2 regions of the Shewanella carassii genome follow, and region 2 is predicted to be linked to the other one. Evidence: predicted binding sites of a transcription regulator. Region 2 holds the regulator's gene; the other holds the start of a gene.
The links. Region 2 encodes MetJ, which represses methionine synthesis genes. Its sites were predicted from a motif close to TAGACGTCTAGACGTCTA; they were not measured.

Region 1 (5,370 bases), 150 kb from region 2:
TGCCATGGCCGGCGGTGACCGCAAATCCCCCCATATAGTCGGTCACGCCGCTCTCTTTGGGAGCAACAAAGTCAGAGAGACAGAAGTTGTGGTTGCCCACCCGCTCCAGCTGCATCCGTAGATGATGGGTGGTCAGCAACACTTGGCTGCGTGAGTCATCTGTGTAGATCTCGATATCATCGAAGTTGACGCTGTTGGCGGGAAAGAGGCCGATAACGCCCTTGGCGGTGAGCCACTTCTCTTGGATGATTTGCTCCAGCATCGCCTTGCCGTCGGCATAGACTTTACGGGCCTCAGTACCGACGACTTCATCATCCAGTATTTGCGGGAAATGACCGTGCAACTCCCAGGCGCGGAAAAACGGCGTCCAGTCGATGCGCTCGAGTAAGTCCTCAAGCGGATAGTCGTCAAACACCTGGATCCCCGGGGTGTTGGGCTTCACTGCTTGGTAGTTGGCCCAGTCGTGGCTGCAGCGGTTATCCCGTGCTACCTGCAAGGGCACTATCTGCTTGCGCTTGGTCTGTGACAGACGCTTTTGGCGCATCATTTCATATTCGCGATAGGTTTCGTCTATGGTGGCCTGGCGGGTTTCATTGTTGATGAGCTTGCTGACCATGGGCACGGCGCGCGATGCATCGGCGATATAGATGGCGCCATGGGGATAATGAGGCGCTATCTTCACTGCGGTATGGATCTTGGAGCAGGTGGCACCACCGATAATCGCCGGCAGGGTCAGACCTTCGCGCTCGAAGGTTTTAACGTTGTGCACCATCTCATCCAGGCTCGGGGTAATGAGCCCGGACATGCCTATGATGTCGACCTTCTCGGCCTTGGCGACTTCGATGATTTTCTCCACCGGCACCATGACACCGAGATCTATCACTTCATAGCCGTTACAGGCCAGCACCACACCGACTATGTTCTTGCCTATGTCGTGAACATCGCCCTTGACTGTGACCATCAGCACCTTACCGTTGCTCTGGCCTTCAACTTTTTCGGCTTCGATATAGGGGTTGAGATAGGCGACCGCCTTTTTCATCACCCGGGCGGACTTGACCACTTGCGGCAGAAACATCTTACCGGCGCCAAAGAGATCGCCCACCACGTTCATGCCGTCCATCAGCGGGCCTTCAATCACATCCAGCGGCCGCTTGGCCTGCAGGCGCGCTTCTTCGGTGTCGGCGTCTATGTATTCGGTGATCCCTTTCACCAGCGCGTGTTCCAGGCGCTTGTTGACCGGCAACTTGCGCCATTCGAGATCTTCTTTCTTGCCTGCGCCGCCCGGGCCACCGCGATACTTCTCGGCGACTTCGAGCAGCTGCTCTGTGTTACTGGAGTCGGCAACCGGGCAGGGCAGGTTGAGCACCACGGCCTCTACCTTCTGCTTCAGCTCAGGGTCGATATCGTCATAGATGGCCAACTGACCGGCGTTGACTATGCCCATATCCATACCCGCCTTGATGGCGTGATAGAGGAATACGGCATGAATGGCTTCTCGCACCGGGTTGTTGCCGCGAAAGGAGAAAGAAACGTTGGACACCCCGCCGGAAATCATCGCATGGGGCAGGTTGGCCTTGATATCTGCAATGGCGCCGATAAAGTCCACCGCATAGTTATCGTGCTCCTCTATGCCGGTGGCGATGGCGAAGATATTGGGGTCGAAGATAATATCTTCCGGCGGGAAGCCCACCTTATCCAGCAGCACCCGGTAGGCACGGGTACAGATTTCGGTTTTGCGCTCCCGGGTGTCGGCCTGGCCCTGTTCATCGAAGGCCATGATGATGGCGGCGGCGCCGTAGCGCTTCACCAGTTTGGCCTGTTCAATAAACTTGGCCTCGCCCTCTTTGAGGGAGATGGAGTTGACTATTCCCTTGCCCTGAATGCACTTGAGCCCGGCCTCAATCACCTCCCACTTGGAGGAGTCTATCATCACAGGCACCTTGCTGATATCCGGCTCTGAGGCGATAAGGTTGAGGAATTTCTGCATCATCTCTACCCCGTCGAGCATGCCCTCATCCATGTTGATATCTATGATCTGGGCGCCGTTTTCTACCTGGTCACGGGCCACCTCCAGCGCGGTTTCGTACTGGCCTTCTTTGATTAACTTGAGAAACCGGGCCGAGCCGGTGACATTGGTGCGCTCGCCCACATTCACAAACAGGCTGTTTGCATCTATGGTCAGGGGTTCCAGTCCGGAGAGGCGACATGCTACCGGCAGCTCAGGCAGCGGCCTTGGTGCATGAAGGCTAACAGCTTCAGAAATCGCCTTGATATGCGCAGGCGTGGTGCCGCAGCAGCCGCCGACAATATTGAGCAGCCCCTCTTCGGCCCAGGGGCCTATCACGCCTGCCATCTCTGCCGGGGTTTCGTCATAGCCTCCGAATTCATTGGGCAGGCCGGCATTGGGGTGCGCCGAGACAAAGCACTCGCTGATACGGGAAAGCTCCTCGACATAGGGCCGCAGTTCTTTCGGGCCCAGGGCGCAGTTGAGGCCTATGCTCAGAGGCTTGATATGTCTGAGAGAATGGTAAAAGGCCTCTGTGGTTTGCCCTGTCAGGGTGCGGCCCGAGGCATCGGTAATGGTGCCGGAAATCATCACCGGCAACCTTTGGTCCAGTTTCTCGAACACATTTTCGATGGCAAACAGCGCCGCCTTGGCATTGAGAGTATCGAAGATGGTTTCCACCAGGATGATGTCGGCGCCACCGGCGATCAGCGCCTCGGTGGATTCGCTGTAGGCCAACACAAGATCGTCAAAATGTATGTTGCGAAAGCCGGGGTCATTCACATCCGGGCTGATGGAGCAGGTGCGGTTGGTGGGGCCGAGCACCCCGGCCACATAGCGGGGAATACCGCTGGCGGCGGCCACCTCATCGGCCACTTCGCGGGCGATTTTGGCGCCTTGGTAATTGATCTCCGCCGCCAGGCTCTGCATCTCATAGTCGGCCATGGCAATGGTGGTGGCGTTGAAGGTGTTGGTTTCTATGATGTCGGCACCGGCCAGCAGGTATTCCCTGTGAATGGTCTTGATGATCTCGCTCTGGGTCAGTACCAGCAGATCATTGTTGCCTTTGACATCGCAATGCCAATCTTTGAAGCGCTCGCCGCGGTAATCGGCTTCTTCCAGCTTGTAGTCCTGGATCATGGTGCCCATGGCGCCATCTAAAATCAGGATCCGCTCTTTGAGGGTCTGTTTGAGCTTGAGCTCTGTCTGGCTTGGGGAGTGCTGGGAAGTCGCCATAGGGTTACCTTTCATACCTGTCTTATTGCTGTTTTACATTCGCGGTGCTTGGCATCCGCGACATCATCTCTGCCGACCTGACGCCCGGGACACTATCTGGCATGATAGCCAAAGGCGTGTGTGGGCGCGGAAAGTTATTTTGGACATTTATACGTATAGACGTCCGTAATATACGGATTCCGGCGGCCTGCGGCAAGGTTAAATTGGCCCGGTAACCACCGGACTCTGACGGGAGAAGTGTGTGGCTGAACATAGGCAACTGAATATCTATCTGCTGCGGCACGGCGAATGTGAAGGCGGCGAGATTATCCGCGGCCGCAGTGATGTGGCCCTGAGCGATGAGGGCAAAGCGCAGATGTGGCGCAGCTGGCGGGCTATCAGTAGTGCGCTGGAGCAGTTACCGAGCCAGCCCGAACGCCTGGCGCTGCTGAGCTCCCCGGCCCAGCGTTGCCAGGCCTTTGCCGCCGAGCTCAAGGCCGATATGCCTGATTATTTCCCGGCGCCGCTGCAGCAGCATGACTGGCTCTGGGAGCTGGACTTCGGTGACTGGGACGGCATGAAGGTGGCGAGTGTCTATCAGCAGCATAGCGAGGCGGCTGAAGCCTTCTGGCGTGACCCCGTGGCCAATACTCCGCCGGGCGGGGAATCGCTGCCAGCCTTTCGTAGCCGGGTGTTGGATGGCTGGCAGACTATGGTGCAGCGCTGGCTTGCTAGAGAGGTTAGTTCTTCCGAAAGCTCTGTTTCAGGAGATTCTGGTTCCTCAGCAAGCGCCGATGCGGCACTGATCTTGACTCACAGTGGGGTTATCCGGCTGCTGCTGGCCGAGATTTTGCTGCCGGGGCAAATACCGCCTGCGGCAGTGTTCAACGCCTTGGAGCTACCTTATGCGGCCTGGGTCAGAATAACCCTCTATGCCAGCCGTGATGCCAGCGGTGAAAGTGACCAGGAATGGCAGTGTTTCAGCAAGCTCCACTGGCCGCAATAGTGCTGCGCTATTGCGCCGGGCAATTGTGCCGGGCGATAAAACCGGGATAATAACCCCAAATGGCCGCCAAGTGCGGCAGCAGCCAGGGTGTTGGCGCCTTTGCAGGTGAACCAACCCAGGGAACCGGGAAAGCCCGGACTGTGCCCGCAACTGTGAGTCGCCGTTGGCGACGAGTCAGGAGACCTGCCCAGGCTGATAAACCAAACCAGAAACCCGGGCGGGTAAACCGGGGGAGCGAATAGATGATTCTTCCACTGCAGCTTGAGCCTTCTGCCGGTCACAGGCTCAATGTCGGGGGGCGGTTATGAGCCTGGCACTCAAGGTGCAACAGCTTAGCTGGCTTCCCGGTGGTCACAGCGTATTGGCCGATGTGGGTTTTGAGCTGCCAAGTGGCAAGATGCTCGGGCTCATAGGCCCCAATGGTGCCGGTAAGTCGAGCCTGCTGCGCTGCCTCTATCGTTATATCCGCCCGGACAGCGGCCAGATCCAGCTGTTTGGTCAGGATATCCATAGCTTGTCTGCCAAAGCCTTCGCCAAAGAGGTGGCCGTGGTGCTGCAGGATACCCCGGCCCAGTTGGCACTGGATTTGACTCAATTGGTGGCCATGGGACTGACTCCCCACAAGGGGTTGTTTGATATGCCATCGGCGACCGACAAGGCCCAGGTGCAGGCGGCATTGGCGCAGGTCGGGTTGCAGCACAAGGCCGCAGAGCCTTTCGCGCAGCTTTCCGGCGGTGAGAAGCAAAGGGCCTTGATTGCCCGCGCCATAGTGCAGCGCCCCAAGCTTTTGATCCTGGACGAGCCCACTAATCATCTGGATATCCGCTATCAGATCCAGATCCTCGAGCTGGTGCGCAGCCTGGGGGTCACGGTGATCGCCTCGATTCACGATCTCAATCTGGCCTCGGCCCTGTGTGACGAACTCTTGCTGCTGGATAACGGCCGCCGTATTGCCCACGGCTCGCCCCAGAGCGTATTGACCGAAGACAGAATTGCCGGTGTCTTCGGTGTTTGCTGCCAGGTGGGGACGCATCCGCAGTTGGGACGGCCGCTGATCCACTACTTTTACGGCTATCAGTCGCCAGAGCCTGGTCACGGCAAGGCTGTAAGCTCGGCGGCGCTCGCCAGTGGCGAGGTTCAAGGC
Region 2 (5,370 bases):
GATATGACACAATACGACCCTGTAACCTGGAACTGGGTCATTGCGGTTTACCTCTTCTTGGCTGGGTTATCGGCGGGCAGTCTGCTGATTGGGATCGGGCTGCGTTGGGTACAAAACAAGACAGAGGGGGATAGCGGCCTTCTCAAGGCGGCAGCCTTGATAGCACCCGTGGCCATCTGTCTGGGGATGGTGTGTCTGGTGTTTGACCTGACCAAACCGTTCCACTTCTGGCTGATCCTGATCAACTACAACCTGACCTCCGTGATGTCCATCGGGGTGTTGGCGCTGCTGGCCTATATTCCGCTGACCTTTGCCTATGCGCTGGTCGTGCTGAAAGATGATCTCGGTAACTGGGGTTTGGGCTTCCTTAAAGGGATTGCAGAATCACTGACTGGCCTGCGCAAGACCATGGAAGTGCTGCTGTTCGTGCTGGCGATTGTCGTGGGGGCCTATACCGGCTTCCTGATCTCCGCCATGAATGCCTATCCCATGCTGAACACTGCCGTATTACCGGCGCTGTTCCTGGTGTCCGGCTTGTCGGCCGGTGCGGCCGCCAATGCGGTAGTGGCGCTGCTGCTGTTCAAGACAGACAAGCACTGCCCGCAGCTGGGACGGATGCATGGCCTGGAACTGCCCATAATGGCGACAGAAATTCTGTTCCTGTTCATGCTGTTCTGCGCGCTCTACTTCAAGGGCGGTGCCGCCGCCGCGGCGCTGGCATCATTGACAAGTGGCGTCTGGGCCAGTGTGTTCTGGATTGGAGTTGTGGGTATAGGTTTTGGGATCCCACTGCTTTCCATGTTGTTGCTACCGGCGAGTACCCGTCACACCAAGGGCGCCATGTTGGCGGTAGCCTGCTGCAGTCTGACCGGGGTGCTGGCACTTAGACACTTCATTCTCTATGCAGGTCAGAGCTATCTTGGTTAACAAGCACCTCTGAACCTGTTTTGCCTCAGCCCGTATCATTTGATACGGGCTTTTTTGTGTTTGATGTCATAGTTTCATCGAGATTTGGACTATCTTTAACCCAGATAACCGCTTGTGTCAGGTTATAGATAAAAACAAGAGGGTGATGAGATGAAACTGAGTCTGTTGACACTGCTTACCACGGGGCTTGCCAGTACGCTGACGCTGGCAGCGCAAGATGTTTATGAGGCCCGCTCCGATGCCATGGGCGGCGTTGCCGTGGCGGCCGGTAATCGTGAGGCGGCGGCCTTTTCCAATCCGGCGCTGCTGGCTTTGCCCTCGCGCCGCAGCAGTGACTTCAGTTTACTCATTCCTACCATAGGCGCCGATGGCGCCGATAAAGATCAGATGATCGATAAGTTTGACGCCCTGCAGGATAACTATGACGCTCTGGTCAATGCCATAGACGCCGCCGACACAGCGGCTATCGATGACTACCGAAAGCGCCTCAGTGGTGACTTGCAATCGCTGCAGGGCAATAGCGCCTACGTTAGTGCCGGTATCAATATGGCGTTGGTCATGCCCTCGGATGGTTTTAGCTATGCCTTTGTGTTCAAGAGTTATCTCGATGCTCTGGGGATAGCCGAAATCGCCGCTGCAGATATTGATACCCTGGATAATCTGGATCCCAATAACCCGCCGGAAATCCAAGATTTGACCTCCCAGGGGCGAGTGGTAGCCGGGGCGGTTTCCGAGCTCGGGGTTGCCGTGAGCTATCCGCTATCTATCGTCAACATGCCGGTGACAGTGGGAGTCACTCCCAAGCTGCAACGGCTGGATAGTTTCAACTATGCCGTCAGCGCCAATAACTTCGATGCCGATGACTTCAACGACGATGATTATCGTAGTGATGATTCAGGCTTTAACCTGGATCTTGGCCTGGCATTCCAGCCATTGGATGGTTTGGTTATCGGTGTCAGCGGTCGTAACCTCATCAAACGGGACTTAAGCAGCATAGAGGCCGGCGGCGTGCAGCTTACCTATCAGGTGAAACCTATGGTTACCGCCGGGGTGGCCTATGACTGGGCGGCTTTTTCGCTCAGCAGCGACTTGGATCTTACCGACAACGACAAGTTTGCCGAGCTTGAGGGCAGCCGCTATTGGCGTTTAGGCGGTGAATACCGGCCTACCGACTGGGTTGCTTTGCGGCTCGGTTATCGCCAGGATCTCAATGATCACAGCGCCGATCTCTACTCACTCGGGACAGGGTTCGCCATAGGCAACAGCTTCCGGCTGGATCTCACCGGTATGTTTGGCAGTGACGATGCCATAGGCGGAGTACTGCAAACCAGCTATCACTTCTAACAGCGATTTAACCGTTGATGAGCGCCAGGGTTGACTTGATAGTCAGCAACAGGGCGCTCAGGGTGCATAGCGCCAAGGTTAAGCTGCGGGTCTTCTCTTTATCCACCCGGCCCACCAAACGGCCAGCGACCAGAAAACCAATAAATACCGCAGGCAGCAGCAACAGCGATAGCCACAGATGCTTTAGGGTCAAGAGGCCAAAACAGCCGAGAATGATCAAGGCTATCAAGGAGCTGAAGATGAAGAAGGCCGACAGCGCTGCGCGGAACTGACTGGCATCCTTACCCGCCAGCAGCAGAGCCATAGGTGGTCCACCTATGGCCGCCACGGTACCGAAGATCCCGGAAAATACCCCGGCAATAAACAGGCTGAGGCGGTTGATCTTAATGCTGTATTTTCTGAAGCTGAGAAATACGGCCACGGCCACAATCAGGGCTATGGTCAAGCCCATAATCGGTTGCGGTGCCAGCAACAACAGGGTGGCACCAATCAGGCCGCCGGGGAGTCGTCCCAGCAAGGCATATTGCAAGCCGTTGAATTCCAGGTGGCCGCGTTCGCGTATCAAGGTCAACAGGGCGATAGAAAATCCCATCACAATCACAGGGACGGGAACCAGTTCCGGATCGACGATATACAGCAAAGGTGTGGCTACCACGGCCAGGCCAAAGCCTATCAGCGACTGGGTCAGGGCGCCGGTAAATATGATCAGGGATGCCAGCAACAGGGTGACGGGATCTATCAGTGACAGCATTCGCAAGCTCCCAAAAGAAAAGGATCGCGCAGCGATCCTTGTTCAACAATAAGATAATTCAGAGGAATAAGACACTTATTCCATGTCTTCCCATTCAATGCCCATGGCATCCATCATGCGTTTGGCTTCTTCCGGGATGCTGTCTGGTTTGTCTTTGGACAAATCCTCATCATTGGGCAGTGGCTGGCCGGTATAGGCATGCAGGAAGGCTTCGCACAACAGTTCGCTGTTTGTGGCGTGCCGCAGGTTGTTTACCTGGCGCCGGGTGCGCTCATCGGTCAATACTTTCAGTACCTTCAACGGAATAGAGACAGTGATTTTTTTCACTTGCTCATTCTTCTTGCCGTGTTCGGCATAAGGGCTGATGTATTCGCCATTCCATTCAGTCATTGATTCACCTGTGATCTCACTAATTCGCAGCAGATTTTAAACCCTTACAGGATACAGTCAAATGATTGCCTGCAAAATCTGTGCAATATGAACAGAAATCCATACATTTGGACGTCCAAACGTCTTGATGCCTATTGACGGCTGGATAGTCATTGGTTAGATTTAGACGTCCAGACATCTTTATGGTGTCGAACCTCAGCATTCAGGAGTCGATTATGACAGAGCGGCGATTAGCAACCACAGCGGTCCGGCAGGGCATCGAATCAGACAGCCAGCACGGGGCCGTGGTGCCACCCATCTATCTGTCGACCAACTATGCCTTTGAGGGGCACACTCAGCCAAGAGCCTTTGATTACAGCCGCTCGGGTAATCCTACCCGCTCCATTCTGGGGGATGCCTTGGGGGAGCTGGAACAGGGTTGCAGTGCGGCAATTACAGCGACCGGCATGGCGGCCATTACTCTGGTGGTCAACCTGCTGGGGCCGGATGACCTCTTGTTGGTGCCCCATGACTGTTATGGCGGTAGCTATAGGTTGTTCACCCATCTGGCCGCCAAGGGCCAGTTTCGTTTGCAGGTTTTGGATCAAACCGACCCGCAAGCACTCGCCGCTGCCCTGGCGCAAAAGCCGCGCATGGTGTGGCTCGAGACGCCATCTAATCCGCTGCTGCGGGTTGTGGATATCACCGCCATTGCCGAGGCGGCCCACCAGCAGGGGGCATTGGTGGTGGCCGACAACACCTTTTTATCGCCGGCGCTGCAACAGCCTTTACTGTTGGGGGCCGACATAGTGGTGCACTCGACCACTAAATACATCAATGGCCACAGCGATGTGGTGGGCGGCGCCGTGATTGCCAAAGATCCCGAACTGGCAGAGCAGCTGCACTGGTGGTCCAACACGCTTGGGCTGAGCGGTGGCGCCTTCGATAGCTACTTGACCCTGCGAGGCCTGCGTACTCTGGCGCTGAGGATCCGCGAGCATCAGGCCAATGCCGAGCGCATAGTGGCGCTGCTGAGCCAGAGCCCGGTGGTAGACAAAGTTTATTATCCGGGGCTTAAGAGTCACCCTGGTCATGAGATTGCCGCCAGGCAGCAGAGTGGCTTTGGCGCTATGCTGAGTTTTGAACTCAAGGGCGATGAGACGCAGGTGGTTGCCTTCCTCGGCGCGCTCAGGCTGTTTTCCGTGGCCGAGAGCCTGGGAGGGGTTGAGAGCCTGGTGGCCGTGCCCGCCACCATGACCCACAGAGCCATGACGAGTGAGGCTCGCGCCGAAGCCGGTATTAAAGATACGCTTATTCGCTTGTCTGTGGGCATAGAAGATAGCCGGGATCTGCTAGACGATATCGCCGCCGGATTGGCGGCAGCCGCAAACTGTTGAATTGAAGGAGCTTGAGATGGCACGTTGTCACCTACATAAGTTTGGCGGTTCCAGTCTCGCCGATGCCGATTGCTACCGACGGGTCGCCCATATTTTGCTGACCCATGGTCATGCCGATGATCTTGTAGTGGTTTCCGCCGCCGGCAAGAGTACTAATTTTCTCTATAAACTGTTGAACCTGAAGGAGTCGGGCGCTCTGTGGCAGGAGGAGCTACAGGAGCTTGTCGGCTATCAGCAAAATCTGATTGAACAGCTGCTGGGCAATGAACAGGCACGTCAACTGCGGGAGCGTCTGTCTACAGATAAGGCGCAACTGGCCAGTTTATTGTCTTTGCCTGAACTCAGCGAATACCAATGCAATCAGGTGGTGGGTTTCGGTGAACGCTGGTCGGCCAGACTGATGGCGGCGCTGCTGCGGGAGTCTGGTGTCGCCGCTTCCCATGTGGATGCCCGCAGCTTGTTGATTGCCGATGAGGGCGCAGTACCCAGGATTCGCCTCGATGAGTCCCGCGAAAGGGTGCAGCGGCTGCTGGCCGAGCATCCCGATGAGCGTCTGGTGATCACCGGCTTTATCTGCGCCAA

Region 1: the regulator MetJ is predicted to act here: its motif matches at 3,390-3,407, upstream of metH (methionine synthase).

Annotation. Positions count from the first base shown of each region.
Region 1 is NZ_AP024618.1:3,667,097-3,672,466, reverse strand. It holds gene metH (methionine synthase) at 1-3,241, opposite strand, end outside; gene K5621_RS16580 (histidine phosphatase family protein) at 3,483-4,226, shown strand; cobalamin riboswitch at 4,295-4,431, shown strand; gene K5621_RS16575 (ABC transporter ATP-binding protein) at 4,531-5,370, shown strand, end outside.
Region 2 is NZ_AP024618.1:3,819,796-3,825,165, reverse strand. It holds gene nrfD (NrfD/PsrC family molybdoenzyme membrane anchor subunit) at 1-927, shown strand, start outside; gene K5621_RS17165 (conjugal transfer protein TraF) at 1,078-2,271, shown strand; gene K5621_RS17160 (sulfite exporter TauE/SafE family protein) at 2,279-3,022, opposite strand; gene metJ (met regulon transcriptional regulator MetJ) at 3,098-3,412, opposite strand; gene metB (cystathionine gamma-synthase) at 3,628-4,788, shown strand; gene K5621_RS17145 (bifunctional aspartate kinase/homoserine dehydrogenase II) at 4,805-5,370, shown strand, end outside.